2 regions of the Streptomyces sp. NBC_00285 genome follow, and region 1 is predicted to be linked to the other one. Evidence: riboswitches for the same ligand, from Rfam matches in the RefSeq annotation. Region 1 holds a riboswitch; the other holds the start of a gene.
The links. A riboswitch is a leader RNA that binds a small molecule or an ion and turns the genes downstream of it on or off. The one in region 1 is predicted to bind glycine.

Region 1 (7,716 bases):
TGCTCACAGCCGCCGTAGTAGCGGCGGCCCGGATAGCCCTCGGCGTACTTGTTGGTCAGGACCGAGCCCTGTGCCTCCATGACCGCGAGCGGCGCGAAGTTCTCGGACGCGATCATTTCGAGGGTGGACTGCTGGCGGTGCAGCTCGGCGTCGACCGCGGCGGCGATCTCCGGGTCGAGTTCGTGCAGGGGTGTGTTCAGTGCGGACGTCACGGTCATCGGGTGTGCAGCTCCTCAGCCGGCGGAAAAGGCGGTGTACTCGTCGGCGGAGAGGAGGTCGGCCGGCTCCTCCGTGACGCGTACCTTGAACAGCCAGCCGCCCTCGAAGGGGGCGGAGTTCACCAGCGACGGGTCGTTGACGACGTCCTCGTTGACCTCGGTGACCTCACCGGCCACCGGGGAGTACAGGTCGCTGACCGACTTGGTGGACTCCAGCTCGCCGCAGGTCTCGCCCGCGGTCACCGTGGCGCCGACCTCCGGGAGCTGGACGAAGACGACATCGCCGAGCGCGTTGGCCGCGTGCTCCGTGATGCCGACCGTCGAGACGCCGTCCTCGGCGCCCGACAGCCACTCGTGCTCCTTGCTGTAACGCAGCTGCTGGGGGTTGCTCATGGCCTGAATTCTCCTGTACGCGGGGGAGTGCTGGTGAATGGGGGTACTGCGCGAGGCGCGCTTGAGCAGCGACTATGTGCTCAGCATCACCTACGGCGGCCCTGTCAGGCCGCTTGTTTCCGGACGCCTGTTTCGGCTTCTACTTCTGACGCCTGTAGAACGGCAGCGCCACGACCTCGTACGCCTCGTGGCTGCCCCGGATGTCCACACCGACACCGGCCGTGCCCGGCGTCGCGTGCGCGGCGTCGACGTACGCGATGGCGATCGGCCTGCCCAGCGTGGGGGAGGGGGCGCCGGAGGTGACCTCGCCGATCACCGCACCGCCCGCGACGACGGCGTACCCGGCACGCGGCACCCGACGGCCCTCGGCGACCAGGCCGACGAGGACGCGAGGGGGGTTCTCGGCGGCACGCGAGGCGGCCTTGTGGAGGGCCTCGCGCCCGACGAAGTCCCCCTCCTTCTCGAACTTCACGACCCGGCCGAGCCCGGCGTCGAAGGGGGTCAGCTCCCGCGACAGCTCGTGCCCGTACAGCGGCATGCCCGCTTCCAGACGCAGGGTGTCCCGGCAGGACAGTCCGCAGGGGACCAGGCCCACACCCTCGCCGGCCTTGGTCAGCGCCTGCCACAACTCGACCGCGTGCTCCGGCTTCACGAACAGCTCGAAGCCGTCCTCGCCGGTGTACCCGGTGCGCGCGATCAGCGCGGGGACCCCGGCGACCGTGCCCGGCAGACCGGCGTAGTACTTCAGCCCGTCGAGATCGGCGTCGGTCAGGGACGCGAGGATCCCCGGAGACTCCGGTCCCTGTACGGCGATCAGCGCGTACGCGTCCCGGTCGTCCCGCACCTCGGCGTCGAAGCCGGCCGCGCGCTCGGTCAGCGCGTCCAGGACGACCTGGGCGTTGGAGGCGTTGGCGACCACCATGTAGTCGGTCTCGCCGAGCCGGTAGACGATCAGGTCGTCCAGGATGCCGCCGTCGGTCTGGCAGATCATGGTGTAGCGGGCCCGGCCGACACCGACGGAGCCGATGTTGCCGACGAGGGCGAAGTTCAAAAGGGCAGCCGCGGCCGGTCCGCTCACCGTGATCTCCCCCATGTGGGAGAGGTCGAAGAGCCCGGCCTTCGTACGCACCGCGGTGTGCTCGTCGCGCTCGGAGCCGTACCGCAGGGGCATGTCCCAGCCGGCGAAGTCGGTCATCGTCGCGCCGAGCGAGCGATGCAGGGCATCGAGGGCGGTGTGACGGGGTTCAGAACTGCTCATCGGGCGGTCGTCTCCAAGGATCCCAGGACATGGGTGTGACGGGCGAGGTGATTCCTCCCCATCTGTCATCGGAACCTGAGAGGTTCGCCATGAAGAAACATGGCTTGCACCTTGGGTGGAGCCGCCTTCGAGTGGGCGGCCCGCTTTTCAGATGTGCCTCGCCCGCGCGGTAACGGGGGCCTGAGAGATTCAAGGGAGGGACTTGCTCCTTCGGCGCCCGGGTACATGTACCCAGGACTCTCCCGCGCGGATTCAAGCGGCCGGTATGCAGTTGGCGCCGACATCATTGCACGCATCGCGGGCGGGCGGCAGGGCCGCACCCGGCCCCTCCCTTTGTAACTGGCTTGTGGCGGTACGCGTACAGAAACACGGGAGATCATCCATTACCTTCTCTTTACGCTTGGTGGGGAGGGGAGACCCTGACCCCGGAGGAGGACGATGACGGTGAACAGGACCACCGCGTACGCGACTACCTCGGGCCTGGCGCTGCCCGAGCAGCCCGCGGCCCCGGCCGTCGAGGCCCGCGGCACGCGCCCGGCGCCGGTCGTCCGTGACCTGCGCGACCGCCTGGGACACAGCCCGCACGCCCTGCTCTTCGGCCCCAAGGACCTCGTCGTCATCACCGGCCTGCCCGGCAGCGGCAAGTCCACCCTGATGAAGCGTGCGGTCACAGGGGCACGCATCGACTCCCAGGACACCCGCGACCGCTGGGACGGCCGACTGTCCCGCTTCCTGCCGTACGCCGTCTACCGCCCCCTGGTCCGGCTCGCGCACTACGCCGGACTGCGCCGCGCCCTGCGCTCCGGCGAGGGGGTCGTCGTGCACGACTGCGGGACGCAGACCTGGGTGCGCGGCTGGCTGGCCCGCGAGGCCCGCCGCCGGGGCGGCACCCTGCACCTGCTGCTCCTCGACGTCACGGCGGACGCAGCGCTGGAGGGCCAGCGCGAACGCGGCCGGGGTGTCTCGCGGTACGCCTTCCTGCGCCACCGGGGCGCGGCCGCCCGCCTGATCCGTGCCGTGGAGCGGGGCGACCTGCCCCAGGGCTGCGCCTCGGCGGTGCTGGTCGACCGGGAGGCGGCGGACGTCCTGCGGCGGATCGGCTTCACCGGCTGAGGCGGGAAGAACTCGTCCGGGCCGGGGCCGGCTCCCGCCGTACCCGCTAGCCTTTCAGCCACATCAGTACTGGGTTCACAGCAGGCGGTCGCACAGATGGATTTCCCGGCGGATCTCCCCGCGGACTTCTCGGAGTTTCCGGCACAGACGGCACACCCCCATCCGCACGGCGGATGGCCGGGCAACGAACTGGAGGAGGTGCTCTCCGCCTCCCTCGGCATGCCCTCGGCATGCGCCCGGATCATCGAGGTGCTCGGCCGCAGCTTCGTCTGGATCCCCCTGCCGAACGGCGGCGGCCCGCACAGCGGCCCCCTCGACCTGCCCACGCTGGAGATCGGCGGCCAGGCGTTCGTGCCGGTCTTCAGCTCCGAGGAGCAGTTCCGCCAGGTCGTCGGCAGCCATCTGTCGTGCACCATCGCCCCGGCGGTCGAGTTCGCCCGTGGCCTGCCCCCGCACGTGGGCCTCGCCCTGAACCCCGACGGTGTGGTCGGCGTCCCGCTCCCCCCGGCCGCCGTCGCCGACCTCTGCCGGGTGGGCCGCTCCCCCCTCGACGGCCCCAACACCGGCGGGCGGGTCAAGCTCTACGAACCGGACTGGCAGGACGACCCGGTCGACTTCCTCGCCACCGCCTCCGCGGAGTTCGCGGCGACCGGCGTGGTCCTGACGGCCCGCCGCTGCCTTGCGGCCATCGAGACGGCCGACCCGGTGATGTTCGTGGGCGTCGAACTCTCCCAATGGGAGGGAGATCTGCGCACCTTGCCGATGGACGCTCTCGGCCGGGCCCTGCACCGGACCCCGGTCCGGTGGCCGGTGAACCTGGTCCTGCTGGACGTGGCGGACGACCCGGTGGGGCACTGGATGCGCGAACAGGTACGGCCCTTCTACACGCAGGGCTAGGTGTGCTTCGACGATCCCGCCGTCCCGGCGCGCACATTCGCCCTGTCGCACCCGGTACCGGGCGGCCCTTCGCGTTGCGATCGCACGCACCGGACGCCGCCGCGTTCGACACCCGCCCCGGGAACAACCCGGCCCGGGGCGCGGGACTGTGCCACTATGCGGTCCGCCGCGGGCGCGACCGGTCACGGACGAGCGCACCCGTCGACAGCGCACAGATCCCGGGCTCGTGGGCGCTTAAGCTGGGTCCAAACTCGGGGCCGACTTCAAGAAGGGGCGAAACAGGGTGAGCGCCACCACGACCGGCCAGGTCGAGCACATGCTGCGCCAGGTGACCCCCGGGCGCTACGACGCCTACGAGGCACTGCTGCGCGCCCTCGCGACCCCCAACTCCGGCCAGGTCTGGATGCTTCTGTGGCACGGCCAGTCCGGCTCCCCCGACGCCCAGTACGGAAACATGGAGGTCGAGGGCTACGGCTACGCCCCATGCGTCACCTCCGCCCAGGAGTTGAGCGCCAGTGGCTGGAACCGCTCCTACGAAGTGGTCGAAGGCATCGACGTGGCCCGCACCCTGTTCCCCGACCACTACGGGCTCTGGCTCAACCCGCACGCCCCGGGCGGCGGCGTCGGCATCCCCTGGCTCGACCTGCGCCGCATCGCGACCGGCCTGGAGCGCCAGCCCGCGGGACCGCTGCGGCTGTCGGAACCCGGTATCGAGGTCCCGCAGTTCTACGCCCTGCTCTCGCACAACGCCCACCGCACCCCGGCGGTCCGCTCGCTGCGCCGCGCCTGGGTGCAGCCGGCGCTCGGTGCGCCATATCTCGCCATCGGTCTCGACGTGTACGACACCAGCCCCTCGGCCGTCGACTCGGTGCGCGGGATGATGCAGCAGTCCATCGGCGCCGTCCCGGACGGCCTCCCGGTGTCGACCGTGGCGATGTCCGACGAGTACGACCCGGTGGCCCTGTGGATGCGGGCCGGTGCCCGGCCCTTCTACGACCGCGAGGCCCACGGCGCCCCCGCCCAGGCCCCGGCAGCCGGGTACGGCTACCCTCCGGCCGGCGGAGGCTACTGAAAGTCACTTCCCTCTTTCTTACGCCATCACGTTACAACCACATTTCTCCGCGCGTAGATAACGGCGATTGGTCCGCAAGGTCGGCTAATCTCCGCTTCTGTCCCAACTGCCCCGCGTCCGAGGGGCGTTACCCAGTGTTCGGATAACGGAATCCTCCTTACTGCATCACGGTTGCGCATACTTTCTTCGCCAGGCCTGGCGGGTGATCGCAGCCACGTTGAAGACTCCCCAGTCAGATGCGGGATCGGAGAATCCTGTGAACACGAGCAAGTCGACAAAGCCGTAATCCACGGCAGGTGTAGGCCGGTCACCACCGGCGAGAGGGGTCGGGTCACTGTGACCGCACCGATCGAGACCACCGGGGCGCAGGCCGAGGTGCAGCCGGAGGCTGTCCTCGCCGGCGTCGACAAGGGGCAGATCGAGGGCCGTTCCCTGGGGCAGATCGCCTGGTCCCGTTTCAAGAGGGACAAGGTGGCGGTCGCCGGCGGTGTGATCGTCATCCTGCTGATCCTGCTCGCGGTGCTCTCGCGTCCCATCCAGGCCATGCTCGGCCTGGACCCGAACGCCCTCCACCAGGACCTGATCGACCCCAACACCTCGCTGCCCAAGGGCGACTTCGGCGGCATGAGCTGGGACCACCCGCTCGGTGTGGAGCCGAAGTTCGGCCGCGACATCGCCACCCGCATCCTCGAGGGCTCCTGGGTCTCCCTGGTCGTCGCCTTCGGCGCCACGGTCCTGTCCAACACGATCGGCGCCGTCCTCGGCGTGGTCGCGGGCTACTACGGCGGCCGGGTCGACACGATCATCAGCCGGCTGATGGACACCTTCCTGGCGTTCCCGCTGCTGCTGTTCGCCATCGCCATCTCGGCCACCCTCCAGGGCGGTGCCTTCGGCCTGGAGGGTCTGCCGCTGCACATCAGCGTGCTGATCTTCGTCATCGGCTTCTTCAACTGGCCCTACCTGGGCCGCATCGTGCGCGGTCAGACGCTGGCCCTGCGCGAGCGGGAGTTCGTCGACGCCTCGCGGGGGATGGGGGCCAGAGGGCCCTACATCCTCTTCCGCGAGCTGCTCCCGAACCTCGTCGGCCCGATCATCGTCTACTCGACGCTGCTCATCCCGACCAACATCCTCTTCGAGGCGTCCCTGAGCTTCCTCGGCGTCGGCATCCAGCCTCCGCAGGCGTCCTGGGGCGGCATGATCAACCAGGCGGTCGACTACTACCAGGTCGACCCCCAGTTCTTGATCGTGCCTGGTCTGGCCATCTTCGTGACCGTGCTGGCATTCAATCTGCTCGGCGACGGTCTCCGTGACGCTCTCGACCCGCGCAGCCGCTGATCCGCGGCCGCGGTGAGAGTCATAAAGATTTCCGACAACAAAGGGGAAGCAGACCATCATGCGAAGGTCAGCGCTGGCCGCAGTAGCGGCCATCGGCAGTGCGAGCCTGTTGCTCTCGGCTTGCAGCAAGGCTGATGACAACGGTGGAGACGGGAACAAGTCGGCTGGGGCCAACGCAGCGACCAAGGGTGTCGTCAACGCCTCCACCCAGAAGGGTGGGACGGTCACGTACGAGTACTCGGACGTGCCGGACTCCTTCGACCCGGGCAACACGTACTACGCCTACATGTACAACCTCAGCCGGCTGTACGCCCGCCCGCTGATGACCTTCCAGCCCGGCGCGGGCGAAGAGGGCAACAAGCTGGTCCCGGACCTCGCCGCGAGCGCCGGTGTGCCCAGCGACGGCGGCAAGACCTGGACGTACAAGCTGCGTTCGGGCCTGAAGTACCAGGACGGCACCCCGATCACCTCGAAGGACGTCAAGTACGGCGTCGAGCGCTCCAACTTCGCGCGTGACGTGCTCTCCCTCGGCCCGAACTACTTCCAGCAGTTCCTGATCGGCGGCAAGGCCTACAAGGGCCCCTACAAGGACAAGAGCGCCGAGGGCCTGAAGTCCATCGAGACGCCGGACGACACCACGATCGTCTTCAAGCTCGACCGCGCCTTCCAGGAGTTCGACTACCTGGTCGCCACCCCGCAGACGGCTCCGGTGCCGCAGGCCAAGGACACCGGCATCGACTACGTCAAGAGCATCGTGTCCTCGGGCTCGTACAAGTTCCAGAGCTACGACGAGGGCAAGCAGGCCGTCCTCGTCCGCAACGAGAACTGGGACCCGAAGACCGACCCGCTGCGCAAGCAGTACCCGGACAAGATCGTCGTCAAGCTCAAGGTCAACGCCGAGACGATCGACCAGGACGTCCAGGCCGGTGACGCGATCGACCTCGGTGGTACCGGTGTCCAGGCCGCGACCCAGGCGAAGGTCGTCAACAGCGCCGACCTGAAGGCCAACACGGACAACACCTACGGTGGCCGTCTGGTCTACATGGCGATCAACAACCAGGTCGCCCCGTTCGACAAGGTCGAGTGCCGCAAGGCCGTCGAGTACGCCATCGACAAGGTCTCCGTGCAGACCGCCGAGGGCGGCCCGATCCGCGGTGACGTCGCCACCACCGTCCTGCCGCCGGACATCACCGGCTACCAGAAGGCCGACGTCTACGCGACCACCGGCAACAAGGGTGACGTCGCCAAGGCCAAGGCGCAGCTGAAGGCCTGCGGCAAGACGTCGATCAACACCAACCTCTCGGCGCGCAGCGACCGTCCGCAGGAGATCGACGCGGCCACCGCGATCATCGCCTCGCTGAAGAAGGTCGGCATCAACGCCAGCCTGAAGCAGTACCCGTCGGGCAAGTACTTCACCGACTACGCGGGTG
Region 2 (7,716 bases), 5.6 Mb from region 1:
AGTTCCAGTTCGGTGGCCTCGGAGGCGAAGAACTTCAGGAAGTCGACGGCCGCCTGCGGGGCGCCCCGGCGCAGGGCGTGTCCGCCGCCGCCTCCGAACACCTCGGTGAGGGCGCCCTTGCCGCCCTCGACCGCGGGGAACGGGAAGAAGCCCAGGTCGTTCCCGAGGCCCTTGCCGCTGTCGGCCTCCACGGACGGGGCCCACTGGCCCATGAGTTCCATGGCCGCCTTGCCGTTGCCGACGGCGGCCGCCTGGCCGGTGGGGGTGGAGTAGGCGGCGTTGAGGAAGCCCTTCTGGAAGGGCTGCAGGTCCACGAGTTCCTTGAGGTGCCGGCCGGCCTGGACGAATCCGGCGCCGGTGAAGTCCTTGTCCTCGCTGGCCTTCTGGAGGGCGTCGATGCCGGCGGTGCGCATCGCGAGGTAGGCCCAGTAGTACATGCCGGGCCACTTCTCCTTGCCGGCGAGGGCGATGGGCGTGATGTTCTTCGACTTCAGCTTGCTCACGGCCTCCAGGAAGCCGCCCCAGGTGGTGGGGGGTTCACTGACGCCGGCCTGCTTGAAGAGCTTCTTGTTGTACCAGAAGCCGATCATGCCCATGTCGAACGGAATGCCGTAGACCTTGTCGTCGAGGATGTACGGCTCCTTGGTGACCTTCAGCAGACCGTCGGCCCATGGCTTGGTCCTGTCGGTCAGATCCTCCACGAGCCCCGCGTCGACCTGCTGCTTGAGGACGCCGCCGCCCCAGGTGTGGAAGATGTCGGGAAGCTTCCCGGAGGCGGTGAGCGCCGTCATCTTCGACTTGTAGGCGTCGTTCTCCAGCTGGACGATCTTTATCTTGACCTTGGGGTTCGCGGCCTCGAACTTCTTGGCGAGGCCCGCCCAGACACCCTTCGCCGGCTGGGTGGTGGAGATGTTCCACCACTCCACCGTGGTCGTCCCGTCGGACGATCCTCCGTGCGAGTCTCCGCCACAGCCGGTCAGTGCCGTCATGCCCAGACCGGCCGCGGCGGACGCCGCCAGAAATCCACGGCGGGACAGTGCCGGGTCGCCCATGATGCGCTCCTTGGGTACGGGACGGAGCCGTCCTTGTCCGTCCTAGGTCCGAAAGTTTCGGAATGAATCCAGAAAGCTTCGCTGCTGCCGCACCCTAGAGACAGCTACCAAACGGTGGCAACCCCTTGCGCACAGGGAATGTTGAGCAGTTGAACCAGGCGAAGGCCACGGCACCCTCGGCCGACGCGTCCGCACGAAGGGAGCGGTCGATTCCGGGAGCGGCTCTGGCGGCGTCATCGGCGCGAAGTCCACATGCGTCACGGCCTGTTGGAGGACACGAGAAGGTCCGCATGGACCACGCCGGTCGGCGAAGGGTGCCGTACCGGCCCAGACCATTACCCGCGGCGAACAGGGCCGGATATCGAAACGACCGGGGGAGTTCCCCGGGACCCTCAGGACCGCCGCACGATCGGATCCTTTCGAGATCCAGCATCACGCAACGCCTGCGACACGGAAGTCGCCGCGCCTCCATGGGCGTTGGACCGACCTGCGGCCCTACGCCACCTGGGCGCAGGCCACCCACCCGGTCGACACGCGGCCGCACGGGGACCGACTCTGCGGGCACCCCGGCCGAGGACCCGCCCAACCGGCCACTCTCGACCTGGTCCTGGCGGGGACCACCTCAACTACCTTTTCCGATCAGTAGCGTTGCCGATCCGCTCTCGGTGCACGAGGTCATCCCGGCCATCCCGGCCAAGGCGGGCTCGGCAAATCCGCCGGCAAGTCGAAACATTCGCTCGTCTTGGCGATCCTTACGGAACGGGAACGCGCACGCCCGTCGCCAACGTCGCCGAACACCCCGACGGCGTCAAGGCCGGCGCCTGCTTCACCTCGGAGCTCCCGCGCGAGGCGGAACCCGACCGCACCCGCCACCCTCGCGTCCACACCGACGGACATGCGCATACCAGACATCCGACGCATACGACTCTAAGTTGATGCCCATGACCCTGAGCATCCGCAACCAGCTCCCCGGCACCGTCACCACCGTCACCCCGGGCGAGGCCATGGCGACGGTCAAGATCCGACTCGACGGCGGCCAGGACCTCACGGCCGCGATCACCCTCGATGCCGTCCAGGAACTCGGCCTCACCCGGGGCACGTCCGTACGCGCCCTGGTGAAGTCGACGGAGGTCTCCCTCGCCACCGCCCCGCTCCGGGGCGTGTCCATCCGCAACCAGCTCCCGGGCACGGTGTCCGCCGTGGTCGCCGGCGCCGCCATGGCCACCGTGAAGATCGCCGTCGAGGGGGGCGAGCTCACCTCCGCGATCACCGCGGACGCCGCGACCGACCTCGCCCTGGCCGTCGGCACCCCGGTGGTCGCTCTCATCAAGTCGACCGAGGTGTCACTGGCGAAGGAGTAGCCCCGGCCCGGCGTGAAGAAAAGGGCCCCGCCGAAACGGGGCCCTCATCACCTCAGATCAGTCCTCGTACGCGTCCAGCGGCGGGCAGGAGCACACGAGGTTCCGGTCGCCGAAGGCCTGGTCGATCCGCCGTACCGGCGGCCAGTACTTGTCCGCGACCGACACCCCGGCCGGGAACACGGCTTCCTCGCGCGTGTAGGAGTGCTCCCACTCCCCGCCAAGCGCACCGGCGGTGTGCGGAGCGTTCCGCAGCGGGTTGTCGTCGGCGGCCCATTCCCCGGCCCCGACCTTCTCGATCTCCCCGCGAATGGCGATCATCGCCTCGCAGAACCTATCGAGTTCGATCAGGTCCTCGGACTCGGTCGGCTCGATCATCAGCGTCCCGGCCACCGGGAACGACATGGTCGGCGCGTGGAAGCCGTAGTCGATGAGCCGCTTGGCCACATCGTCGACGCTCACCCCGGTCGCCTTGGTCAGCGGCCGCAGGTCGATGATGCACTCGTGCGCGACCAGCCCGCCAGGACCGGTGTAGAGCACGGGGTAGTGCGGCTCCAGCCGCTTGGCGATGTAGTTGGCGGAGAGCACCGCCACCTGTGTGGCCCGCTTGAGTCCCTCACCGCCCATGAGCCTCACGTACGCCCACGAGATCGGCAGGATCCCCGCGGAACCCCAGGGCGCGGCCGAGATCGGCCCGACGCCGGTCTCCGGGCCCGCCGCGGGCTGCATCGGGTGGTTCGGCAGATACGGCGCCAGGTGCGCCCGAACTCCGACCGGACCCACGCCCGGTCCGCCGCCGCCGTGCGGGATGCAGAAGGTCTTGTGCAGGTTCAGGTGCGAGACGTCGCCGCCGAAGTGCCCCGGCTTGGCCAGCCCCACCAGCGCGTTGAGATTGGCCCCGTCGACGTACACCTGCCCGCCTGCCTCGTGCACCTGCGCACAGATCTCGGCGACGTGCTCCTCGAAGACCCCGTGCGTCGAGGGATACGTGATCATCAGCACGGCCAGCTCGGTGCGGTGCTGCTCGATCTTCGCCCGCAGGTCCTCGACGTCGATCTCGCCGTCCTCGGCGGTCTTCACGACGACGACCTTCATCCCGGCCATGACGGCACTCGCGGCATTCGTGCCGTGCGCCGACGACGGGATGAGACACACGGTCCGCTGCTCGTCACCGTTGGCCCGGTGATACCCGCGTACGGCGAGCAGCCCGGCCAGCTCGCCCTGTGAACCGGCGTTGGGCTGAAGCGACACGTTGTCGTACCCGGTGACCTCGGCGAGCCGCTCCTCCAGCTCCCGGATCAGCGTCAGATAACCCTGCGCCTGCTCGATGGGGGCGAAGGGGTGCAGCTGCCCGAACTCGGGCCAGGTGACCGGTTCCATCTCGGTGGTCGCGTTGAGCTTCATGGTGCAGGAGCCCAGCGGGATCATGCCGCGGTCGAGCGCGTAGTCGCGGTCGGCCAGCCGGCGCAGGTAGCGCAGCATCGCGGTCTCGGAGCGGTACTGGTGGAAGACGGGATGGGCGAGGAAGTCGTCGGCGCGCAGCAACGCGTCCGGCAGTGCCTCCTCAGTGGCCGCGTCCAGTGCCTCAATGTCGGCCTCGACCCCGAACGCGCCCCACACGGCGGCGAGTTGAGCCCGCGCGGTGGTCTCGTCGCAGGCGATGGACACATGGTCGGCGTCGACGAGATGGACGTTGACGCCGTTGTGCCGCGCCGCGGAGACGACTTCGGCGGCCTTCGCGGGCACGCGCACGGTCAGCGTGTCGAAGTAGGAGCCGTGCACGACCTCGACCCCACCGGCCGTGAGGCCCGCGGCGAGGATGTTCGCGTAGCGGTGCGTACGGCGGGCGATGCCCCTGAGCCCCTCGGGCCCGTGGTAGACGGCGTACATCCCGGCCATCACCGCGAGCAGCACCTGGGCCGTGCAGATGTTGCTGGTCGCCTTCTCCCGGCGGATGTGCTGCTCACGCGTCTGGAGCGCGAGCCGGTAGGCCTTGTTCCCGTCGGCGTCCACGGACACGCCCACGAGCCGCCCGGGCAGGCTCCGCGCGAACTTCTCCCGCACGGCCATGTATCCGGCGTGCGGACCGCCGAACCCCATCGGCACACCGAAACGCTGTGTGGTCCCAACCGCGATGTCCGCCCCGAGCTCGCCGGGCGACTTCAGCAGGGTCAGCGCAAGCAGATCGGCGGCGACGGTCACGAGCGCGCCGAGCTCATGAGCCTGGTCGACGACCGCCTTGATGTCGCGTACGGCCCCGGAGGCGCCGGGGTACTGGACGAGCACGCCGTTGATCTCCCGCTCGGCGAGCTCGGCCGGGATCCCGTCGCTGAGGTCGGCGACGACGACCTCGACGCCGGTCGGCTCGGCGCGGGTCCGGATCACTGCGATGGTCTGCGGCAACGCGTCGGCGTCGACGAGGAAGATCCCCTTCTTGTTCTTCCCCATCCGGAGGGACAGCGCCAGGGCCTCGGCCGCCGCTGTCCCCTCGTCGAGCAGCGAGGCACCGGAGGTGGGCAGCCCGGTGAGGTCTGCGACCATGGTCTGGAAGTTGAGCAGGGCCTCAAGCCGTCCCTGCGAGATCTCCGGCTGATAGGGCGTGTAAGCCGTGTACCAGGCCGGGTTCTCCATGACGTTGCGCAGGATGACAGGCGGAGTGAAGGTGCCGTGGTACCCGAGCCCGATCATGGAGTCGAGCACCTGGTTCCGGTCGGCCAGCGACCGCAGCTCGGCCAGCACCTCGGCCTCGGTACGCGCTCCGGGAAGCTCCAGGGCATCGGCGTTCTTGATCACATCCGGCACCGCGGCGGCGGTGAGTTCGTCCAGCGAGCCGTAGCCGACCTGGGCGAGCATCTTGGCCTGAGCCCCGTGGTCGGGGCCGATGTGACGCTGCTCGAAGGGGATTCCCTGCTCGAGGGCGGAGAGCGGAATGCGATGGGCGGTCATTGCGGAGGCCTCCTGGTCTGACACGACCTTCGAGGGGTACACCCCGGCACGGGTACCCCGACGGCCTCCCCCTCTGTCATCTCAACCTGAGAGCTTCACCAGGCCGCCCGAGAGCGACCGGCTTTCACCGTCGGTGAGAGCGGAAGCCGTCGACACCCGCCCTGCTTTCCAGAGTGACCTCGCCCGTGCGGTACGTGAGCCTGAGAGATTCTGGGGAGGATTTGCTCCTTCGGCGCCTCCGATGATGTCTGGAGGACTCTCCCGCACGGTGTCGACAGCCGCCTGCAACAGTACCAGCGAGGTCAACGCCCGAGCTTTCGAGTGGCCGCACACCCCAATGTGCTCTTTCGTAGTGCTTACGACCGCTTCGGATGAGGTGCGACCAAGTGGAGGGCCCGTGCAGACCGACATCGATCCGCGCAACCTGATCGGCCGCAAGGCGTTCGACCGCAATGGCACCAAGATCGGCAGTATCGACGAGGTCTACCTGGACGACGCGACCGGCATGCCCGAGTGGGCAGCCATACGCACCGGCCTCTTCTCCAGGGACGCCTTCGTCCCCCTGGGACCGAGCGAAGTGATCGAAGGCACCCTGCACATCCCCTTCGACCGCGCCCTCATCAAGGAAGCCCCCGACTTCGGCGTGGGCCGGCACCTCTCCCCCGACCAGGAACTCCAGCTCTACCACCACTACGGCCTCGACACGGCCCCGCCGCCCCCGTTCCCGGACCGGGACTTCGGCAAGCTTGCGGGCACGGAGGAAGCCGAGGCCTGAGGGAGCCTCCGGCCCACTCACCCACCGACGAACCCGTCACGGGTGATCCGATGGGGACCGGCCGCCTCCACCAACGGCAACGGCTCCGCCACCTCCAACGCAGGATCCTCGACCCGGAACGTCCGCACCCGCCCCGGTTCCGAATCCGGCGTCTCGAACCGCACGGTCACCCTCCCCAGCCCGCTCCCCTGCACCCACCCGTGCCCGAACTCGGCATGCCGCACATCGTGACCGGCGACCCACCTCCGCCCGACCGCCACGTCACGCTCCTCCACAGGGGTGTCATCAGCCGCCTCCTCGACGGTGTGCTCTCCTCGCTCCTCCATGGCCTGAGCGAACAAGTCCTCCTGGGTGAAGTCGGCCAGCCCGCTCACGCCCACCCCCAGCAACCGCACACCCCCCGTGGAGTCCACGCCCTCCAGCAAGCGCAGGGCGGCCTCCCGGACCACCGTGGGATCGTCCGTGGGCCCCCTCAGGGTCTCGGACCGCGTCAGCGTCGAGAAGTCGTACCGCCGCACCTTCAGCACGATGGTGCGCCCCGACAGCCCGGCCCCCCGCAGCCGCCGCACACACCGGTCGGCCAGCCGCTGCACCTCCAGCCCCACCCGGACACGGTCATGGATGTCCACGTCGTACGTGTCCTCCACCGACACCGACTTCGTCTCACGCTCCGCCACCACGGGCCGCTCGTCCCGGGCCAGCGCCATCGCGTACAACCCGTGCCCGTGCGCCTTGCCCAGCAGCCGTACCAGCTCGTCCTCCCCCGCCTCCACGATCTCGTCGACCGTATGGATGCCGGCCCGCCGCAGGTGGTCTCCCGTCGCCGGCCCCACCCCCGGCAGCGTCCGCACCGGCATCGGCCCGAGCAGCGCGCGCTCGGTACCCGGTTCGATCACCACCAGCCCGTCCGGCTTGGCCTGCTCGGAGGCGATCTTCGCGAGCATCTTGGACGCGGCGAGTCCCACTGACCCCGTCAATCCTGTGCCGGCCCGTATGTCGGCCCGCAGCTTCGCCCCGGCCAGGCGCGCCGACCGGTCGTCCCAAGCCGTGCCCCCGGCCTCCAGGTCCACGAAGGCCTCGTCCAGGCTCAGGGGCTCCACCAGCGGAGACAGCTCCCTCAGCAGCCCCATCACCTGCTCGCTGATCGACCGGTAGAGGTCGAAGCGGGGCACGAGATAGGCGGCGTTCGGCGCGAGCCGTCTGGCCTGGGCCGTGGGCATCGCCGAGTTCACGCCGAACACCCGGGCCTCGTACGACGCGGTCGCCACCACGCCCCGCGGCCCCAGACCGCCCACGACGACGGCCTTCCCGCGCAGACTCGGCTTGGACGCCTGCTCCGCCGAGGCGTAGAAGGCATCCATGTCGAGATGCAGGATCGTGGGCGCTTTTCTCACAGGTCCGATGCTGCCCTACGCCACTGACAATGCCCGCCCCGAAGGGCGGTACGGGCCTCAGACCGCCCGGTTGCGCCGCCGCGCCAACTCGTCTGCGGGGTTGTGTCCCACCAGGGTCTCCCCGGTGTCGATGCGCTCTCCGTGCAGTTGGGACAGGGCGCTCTCGACGTCACGCCACACGACACCCACGG

Region 2: another riboswitch for glycine. It lies ahead of gcvP (aminomethyl-transferring glycine dehydrogenase); the one in region 1 lies ahead of gcvT (glycine cleavage system aminomethyltransferase GcvT).

The regions. Positions count from the first base shown of each region.
Region 1 is NZ_CP108055.1:7,485,562-7,493,277, forward strand. It holds gene glyA (serine hydroxymethyltransferase) at 1-218, opposite strand, end outside; gene gcvH (glycine cleavage system protein GcvH) at 234-611, opposite strand; gene gcvT (glycine cleavage system aminomethyltransferase GcvT) at 751-1,869, opposite strand; glycine riboswitch at 1,922-2,026, opposite strand; glycine riboswitch at 2,027-2,124, opposite strand; gene OHT57_RS34675 (AAA family ATPase) at 2,308-2,982, shown strand; gene OHT57_RS34680 (enhanced serine sensitivity protein SseB) at 3,079-3,879, shown strand; gene OHT57_RS34685 (enhanced serine sensitivity protein SseB C-terminal domain-containing protein) at 4,196-4,951, shown strand; gene OHT57_RS34690 (ABC transporter permease) at 5,288-6,286, shown strand; gene OHT57_RS34695 (ABC transporter substrate-binding protein) at 6,345-7,716, shown strand, end outside.
Region 2 is NZ_CP108055.1:1,900,136-1,907,851, forward strand. It holds gene OHT57_RS08670 (extracellular solute-binding protein) at 1-1,052, opposite strand, end outside; gene OHT57_RS08675 (TOBE domain-containing protein) at 1,994-2,413, shown strand; gene gcvP (aminomethyl-transferring glycine dehydrogenase) at 2,471-5,356, opposite strand; glycine riboswitch at 5,420-5,534, opposite strand; glycine riboswitch at 5,535-5,630, opposite strand; gene OHT57_RS08685 (PRC-barrel domain-containing protein) at 5,754-6,131, shown strand; gene OHT57_RS08690 (DNA polymerase IV) at 6,149-7,525, opposite strand; gene OHT57_RS08695 (MerR family transcriptional regulator) at 7,583-7,716, opposite strand, start outside.